DNA from 2 places in the Paenibacillus sp. LRG-1 genome. Region 2 is predicted to be linked to the other one. Evidence: riboswitches for the same ligand, from Rfam matches in the RefSeq annotation. Region 2 holds a riboswitch; the other holds the start of a gene.

Region 1 (3,820 bases), 2.3 Mb from region 2:
GCGCCGATGACAATAAGGAGCCAAAAACAGCTTATGAGTTTATTGACTGTAGAAAATGTATCTCACAACTTTGGGGACCGCGCATTATTTAAAAATGTTTCCTTTCGATTGCTTGCGGGGGAACGTGTAGGTTTGGTAGGAGCTAACGGTGTCGGTAAATCGACACTCATGAACATTCTGACTGGAAAATTGCTTAAGGATGAGGGTAAAGTGGAATGGACTCCACGTGTACGTTACGGCTATCTGGATCAGCATACCAAGCTGACACCGGGCAAAACGGTACGTGATGTTTTGAAAGACGCTTTTCTTCCTTTGTTGGAATTGGAAAAGGAAATGATGCAGATTACTGACAAAATGGGGGATGCTTCTCCTGAAGAGTTGGAAGTGCTGCTGGAACAGATGGGTGAAATTCAGGAGCAACTGGATATGGGGGATTTTTACCTCATTGATGTGAAGGTTGAAGAAATGGCGAATGGACTAGGTCTGTCGGCCATAGGACTGGACCGGGATGTATCTGCACTTAGCGGTGGGCAACGGACAAAGGTGCTTCTTGCTAAGTTGCTGTTGGAAAAGCCAAATGTCCTGCTGCTGGATGAGCCTACCAACTATTTGGATGTAGAGCATATTGAATGGCTTACGCGCTATTTGAAGGATTATCCCTATGCTTTTATTCTTATTTCACATGATACTGAGTTTATGAACCAGGTCGTTAATGTTATTTACCATCTTGAATTTGCCAAGATGACCCGTTATTCAGCTAACTATGAAAAGTTTCTTGAAATGGCGGATCTGAACAAAGCTCAGCATATTGATGCTTATGAGAAGCAACAGGACTTTATTAAGAAACAGGAAGATTTTATTCAGCGTAATAAAGCGCGTGCCTCTACATCAGGCCGAGCAAAGAGCCGTGAAAAGCAACTTGATCGGATCGAACGTATAGATAAGCCTGAAGAAGCTGCGAAGCCAACCTTTCAATTCAAAGAAGCACGTGCAAGCGGAAAGACGGTATTTGAGGGTATTGATTTTGAGATTGGTTATACGCATGCCCTTTTGCCTAAAATGTCCATGACGATTGAACGTGGCGAAAAGATTGCTATTGTTGGCTACAACGGTGTCGGTAAATCGACATTGCTCAAAACCATATTGGGAAAAATACCGCCAATCAGTGGAAAAACCTATCAAGGTGATTTTTTGCAGCCCGCTTATTTTGAGCAGGAAGTAAAGGCGGAGAAAATTACACCGATTGACGATGTGTGGAATGAATTCCCACATTTGAACCAGCATGAGGTACGAGCGCATTTGGCGCGTTGCGGTTTAAAGAATGAGCATATCACGCGTCCGCTATCTGCGCTCAGTGGTGGAGAACAGGCTAAAGTCCGTCTTTGCAAACTGTTAATGCGTGAAAGCAACTGGGTACTGTTCGATGAGCCTACCAACCACTTGGATGTTAAAGCTAAGGATGAGCTGAAACGTGCCTTGAAGGAATACAAAGGGACCGTATTGCTTGTATCTCACGAACCGGACTTTTACGAGGATTGGGTAACCAAAACGTGGAATGTGGAAGAGTGGTCAAGTAAAGTTAACTAACATCAACTAAATCCAATTCTGCATATTTCACACGAAGTGGGGTTTGCAGAATTAGGAAAATATGCTAAGCTATCTTTAGCTTATACAATAAAATAGTCACACTAGGGGAGCCGCCCATGCGGCTGAGACGGAATAAATGGATTTCGGACCCTTTGCACCTGATCTGGGTTATGCCAGCGTAGGGAAGTGAGCGCCGTACAAACAAGGCAACACCATCTTATTTTTGTTTGTGCGTGGGACGATACACGTATACGGATATCATTGTCCGTTCGATTATTGGACGTTCGTTAAACCACTTCCTTGGGGAAGTGGTTTTTTTGCGTTTCGTTCACTTTAAGTTGTTCGAGCTTCCGTAGACGATTCACATACAATCCCCTTTCATTACTGCTGGTAGACGTGGCTGACTAAGCTTAGATCCATTAGTCCAATGTGAGGTGAAGACAAAATCGAATTACACGCAATTTCGATGGAAAAGGGCACTTTTGCACAAGCAGCCCAAGTGGCTGCTGTGATTTGTCCGTATGTTCATTATGTACACGCACGTTTAAAACAGAATGGTGCCTCTGCATTGCTATCTTTGACTCGCAGCATGGTGGAGCAGGGAGTTCCTTTGCAACAAATTGTAGTAAATGATCGTGTGGATGTAGCTTTACTTACTTTGGTTGGAGCCGTCCAGCTACCAGCTAATGGATTACCTGTAGCGGATGTGAAAAGCCTACTTCCAAAGGGTACACGCTGTGGAGTATCTGTGCATTCCTTGAAGGAGGCGCAGACTGCCGAGCGGGTAGGAGCGGACTATGTACTTTATGGTCACATATATGAGACCCATTGTAAGCCCGGTATTGTACCACGGGGTTTAGCTCAGCTTGAACATATTTGCAGGCTGTCGAACATTCCGGTGATCGCGCTGGGCGGCATACAACCGCACCATATCCCGGAGCTTTATAGGGCCGGAGCAAGCGGAATTGCGGTGATGTCTGGTATATGGGAGGCTGAGTCGCCCGTTGCAGCTGCGCTGGAATATAGGCGAATGGCAGATCTTGTAGTTCACAACCTGTAGCGAGAAAACGAGAGTAGAGGCAAGCTGAAAGCAGAATGGTTTATGGAGAGGAGACACGGAACAAATGCCAAAGATACACACAGAGGCAAGAGCGATAGGACACGCTGAATGCTTGGTCATAGGTGGAGGTGTCATCGGCAGTTCCATTGCTTACCATGTGGCCAAGGAGGGAAGAAGTACGATCATGCTGGAACGATTGATCCCGGGTGAGGGAGCCTCAGGAGCAGCGGTTGGAATGCTGGCAGCGGAAAGTGAAGAGTTCACCGACTCTGAGCTGGCACGGTTTGCTCGCATAAGTCGAGACGCATTCCCTGAGCTTGTCTGTGATCTGGAGCGTTTGTCAGGTATTTCGGTGGAATTCCGTACAGAAGGATTTGTGACTCCTTTCCGTACGGAAACTGAAGGCCAAAAACGCTGGAAAGCTGCTAAAACGCGAGAGGATGATTGTCCTATCTGGTGGGATGCGAAGGAATTGGCCCGACGAATTCCAGGTTTGGATGAACAAGCGATCGGGGCAATATATCGTTCAAAAGAGACACAAGTGGCTCCTGTCCAGCTTTGCCGTGCTTATGCAGGTGCTGCTGCGGTGCTGGGGGCAACGGTATGGTCTGGTACACAGGCAGAGCAACTGGTCATACAGAATGGTCGAGTTTGCGGTGTTCGAACAGATAGTGGCTTTTTTTCCTGCGATCAGGTCATTATTGCCGGAGGCTTGGATAGCATGAAATTGCTAGCGCAGGTTGGATTTGAATATCCACTTTATCCGGTCAAGGGCGAAGCGGTAGCGGTCTCCTTGAAGGATCACCCGTTAGAATACACCATTTATGCTGATGATATTTACCTCGTGCCTAAACAGAATAACGAGCTTTGGATTGGGGCAACGAGCCTTCCGCATCAATATGACGAAGAGGTGACCGTAGGAGGCTTGGAGGGGTTGCTGGCACGTGCCTCTGCTTGGCTGCCGCGCGTCCGTGAAGCTTCTTTTATACGCACTTGGGCGGGCTTACGTCCGCAGGCCGCATCAGGTCATCCTTTTATAGGCACTGTCCCTGGGGTCGAGGGCGTATATGCTGCCGTCGGGCATTATCGCAACGGTGTCCTGCTGAGTGATGCTACCGGGCGTGCGCTGGCAGCTATGCTTAATGGGGCTGGTGCAGCTGAACTTGGGATAAG
Region 2 (3,820 bases):
GTCGGTTCATCCAGCAGCAGCACTTCCGGCTCACGGATCATAGCCGTAGCAATACTCAACCGCCTTTTTTGGCCCAATGAAAGCTGATACGGATGACGCTCGTCCAGCCGCTCCAGTCCGAACTGTACGAGCATCCGATCGACCCGTTCCCGGCACTGTTCAACGGTGAACAAGCTCTTGGGTAACGAATACTCTAGTTCCTTTCGTACGGTGTGTGCTACGAATTGCAGCTCGGGATTTTGAAACGCGAACCCGATACGCTCTGCCAGTTGTTCCGTACTGCCTGCCTCAATTCCGCGCACGCTATAACGTCCCTGTGTGCGAAGTAAGCGCATCATGGAGAGCAGCAGTGAGCTTTTGCCAGCCCCGTTTTCACCGACCACGCCAATCCAGTCGCCAGGCTTCACCTGCGCATGCTCCACATAAATCACTGAACTTAAACCGCGGAGGCCACTAAAATGTTCCAGCTCCAGCAAATCAATCCCTGTACCATTCCCCGTACCATTCTGCTGTGTCACTGATTCACTCCAACGCGGCGAAGACGATTCACTCCATACTCCCGGGTACCACACGCCATACTCGGACAATGCCTGCCGCTGCCCATGAAATACTTCTTCCGCCCTTCCATCCGCAACGATCTCCCCTTGAGCAGAAAGCACCACAATCCGGTCCACATCATGGACAATTTCATTAATTTTATGCTCCACGATCACCAGTGTCTGGTCTACCGAAATGTTTCGAATGGTATCCCACACCTGTGTAGTGCCTTCCTCGTCCAACAAAGCCGTGGGCTCATCCAGAAAAAGCACTTCTGGCTCCATAGCCAGCACAGACGCAATCGCCAGCCGCTGTTTCATTCCCTGTGACATGCTGCCAATGGGCATGTGTATATCATCCGTTGATAGACCAACCTGTATCAGCAGCTCGCGAATACGGGATCGCATCTGCTCACGAGGAACCTGATTATTTTCCAACACAAAAGCCAGTTCCTCGTCTGCATATGACATACAAAACTGCGTATCAGGATCTTGAAATACAATACCTGAGACACTTGGGATTACAGCAGCATCGCATTTCATAGGCACTTCTATCGTGCGTGGAATCAGACCGCTTAACACTTGGAGCAGCGTTGATTTACCGCATCCACTCGGTCCCAGCAACAGCAGCTTTTCCCCCTTGCGGACAGACAAAGACATATTGTGAAAAAGCAGCTCCTGCTCACCGGGGAATTTCAACCGAAGACGGGTGATCGAAGCCACCACATCTTCGGTTGCCTGGCTCATCAATCCAGCCCCTTATAATCTTGTTCCGTTGCGGGTCTCAAACTTCGCGTGACTCCGGTTACCTCCAATGCCCTAGCCAGATAGAACGCGAATACCCCGGCAATCACAATGCTGCCAATCATGCGAAAACCGATATACAAAACATAGTTCCAGGTCGAAAGCTGATCAATATACCCGTAGCTGAAGTCTAAAATCAGAGAAGCGACAGCCGCCCCGGCCGCAGCTAGCGAAGCAACCCACAGGTTTGCGTTCCGATACAGAAAAGCCGCAAAAAATAGCTCCGCTCCCAAGCCTTGCAGCAGGCCATAGTACAAAGTGGACATCCCCCATTCGCTTCCCAAAAAAGCACTGACCGTTGCCGCTGCCACCTCTGCCAAAATTGCAACACCCGGCTTGCGAATGATGAGATAAGCAAACGTGCCTGCCATAAACCACATGCCATACATCAGTTGCTCGGCGTGTAAACCGAATGGTTTCATCAAATCATAGGCAGGTCCCCATATTTTGTAGACTAACCCGAACACAACAGCGATCACAATCGTGACCAAAATATCAGTCAGCTTCAACCCTTTGGACGCTCTTACAGCAGTATTCATTATTGCGTGCTCCCCTTATCCTTATAATTGGCCTCTTGGCCATAAAAAAAAGCTTGTCTGGAGCTGAATCTCCAGGCAAGCTTTATGCGCAGTAAAAGGTGAAGCACCATACAAAACATCATTCGTCGATATGCCTTATATAACCAGTAGTCTAAGCTACTACACTGATACCAAGCCAAAGTCAGGGTCAAGGTAAAATGCTAGGACATACATTGTATCTATCGACAACCGCGAAACAAGCGGCATTCCTGTATAGTGTTCTTGGTTTCTCTACGCTGGCATTACCCAGATCAGATTTCACGGTCAGTGGCAAGGGCCACCCTCTCAGCCTGACTTTCTCAAGCTCCCGACAATGCTTTTTTAATTCACTATAATATATACCACATCTATGGCTTTGACAATCCTATAATCCGAAGAAACGTTTGGCTGTCTCCGTCGTGGCGATTTCGATCTCCATCATGCTTCGGCCTGTACATTCGGCAACCGTAGCAGCAATGTGAGCGAGATACATGGGCTCATTACGCCCTTCTTTAGGCTTCACGGGCAAATTACGCGGGGTCAAAAATGGTGCATCCGTTTCAATCATCAGACGGTCCAAGGGAATATCTCTGACCAGTTCACGCAGATGTTTGCCACGCCGTTCGTCGCAAATCCAGCCGGTGATCCCGATATACAGTCCCATCTCTACATACGTATGCAATTCTTGTTCCGTGCCTGTAAAACAATGCACCACTGCTTTATCGACAAGCCCTTGATACTCCCGCAGCATAGCAACAAAATCCTCATGTGCATCTCGTTCATGAAGAAATAACGGCATATTAAGCTCACCCGCCAGTTGGATTTGCTCCTCAAACCATCGGCGCTGCACATCACGCGGCGAAAAATCACGGTTATAGTCCAATCCGCATTCCCCTATGGATACGACCTGCGGCTGACTCGCCAGCTGGCGGAGCTGCTGGATCGTATCTGCGCTGCAGTCTTTGGCATCATGGGGATGCACGCCAGCTGTCGCATACAGCTTGCCCGGATAACGTGCTGCATACTGAGAAGCCTCTCGACTGCTACGGACACTGGTCCCGGTAATAATCAGGGGTGAAATCCCTACAGCTGCGGCTCTCTCTACCACCTGTTCCCGATCCGCATGAAACGAACGGTGCATCAAGTTCACGCCAATATCAATTAACGGTGTACCCCTTTCCATCTCAATCCCTCCTTCGCAAACTACAATCTCGGATCAATCGGCTCCGATTCCAGAGATAGCGCGGCAAGGACGCATTCATGAATACGATCTACCGTATCCTTGCGGACAAAACGTTCCACGCCTTCCATACCAAGCGCTCCTTCCATCAGGGCATGACGCTCCTTTTTGTTCGTTCGACGCTGCTTCAGACGCTTTAAATTCTCAGGGGCAAGATAATCCATACCGTAAATGATGTGCAAATACTTCCGGCCTCTCACCTTGATTGCAGGCTGAATCATCTTGTCCCGATTTTTCATCAAAAAGCGTTCCGGCTTGATCACAATCCCCTCATGACCATCCTCTGTCATCTCGTTCCACCAGCGAATGACCTCTTCCTCGCTTGCTTCGTCCGTGATAACGCGATACTCTGTCTCCATAAACAGGGAAGACAGCCCAGCCAGCTCCCGGTTTTGCTCCATATGCCAAATATGAGAATGGTCGAAAAAAGTCTTTCCGCTGTGTGCCAGCGTATGGAACGGTGCAATACGAATTTCATCCAGACCGTCCACATCCCAGCAATATTTTTGAAAAGCCTCTTGAAACGTTACGGCATTCGCGTACTTCTGTTCCATTTCCTCCAACCAGTCTCCAACCTCTCGACCTGCAACCTTCGCCTGCTTCAGCTTGTCTACCAGCTTACTGCGATCCAACAGAGCTGCCTCCCCCACATGCGCATACTGTGCAGCAATCAGTTCCCGAGC

The links. Region 2 has a riboswitch for thiamine pyrophosphate ahead of ACUUJN_RS04675 (ECF transporter S component). Riboswitches for the same ligand answer to the same signal wherever they lie in the genome.
Region 1: another riboswitch for thiamine pyrophosphate. It lies ahead of ACUUJN_RS14430 (thiamine phosphate synthase); the one in region 2 lies ahead of ACUUJN_RS04675 (ECF transporter S component).

The regions. Positions count from the first base shown of each region.
Region 1 is NZ_CM170126.1:3,305,945-3,309,764, reverse strand. It holds gene ACUUJN_RS14435 (ABC-F family ATP-binding cassette domain-containing protein) at 34-1,587, shown strand; TPP riboswitch at 1,681-1,789, shown strand; gene ACUUJN_RS14430 (thiamine phosphate synthase) at 2,054-2,647, shown strand; gene thiO (glycine oxidase ThiO) at 2,712-3,820, shown strand, end outside.
Region 2 is NZ_CM170126.1:1,035,834-1,039,653, reverse strand. It holds gene ACUUJN_RS04680 (ABC transporter ATP-binding protein) at 1-1,283, opposite strand, end outside; gene ACUUJN_RS04675 (ECF transporter S component) at 1,283-1,879, opposite strand; TPP riboswitch at 2,129-2,238, opposite strand; gene ACUUJN_RS04670 (TatD family hydrolase) at 2,283-3,080, opposite strand; gene ACUUJN_RS04665 (polynucleotide kinase-phosphatase) at 3,101-3,820, opposite strand, start outside.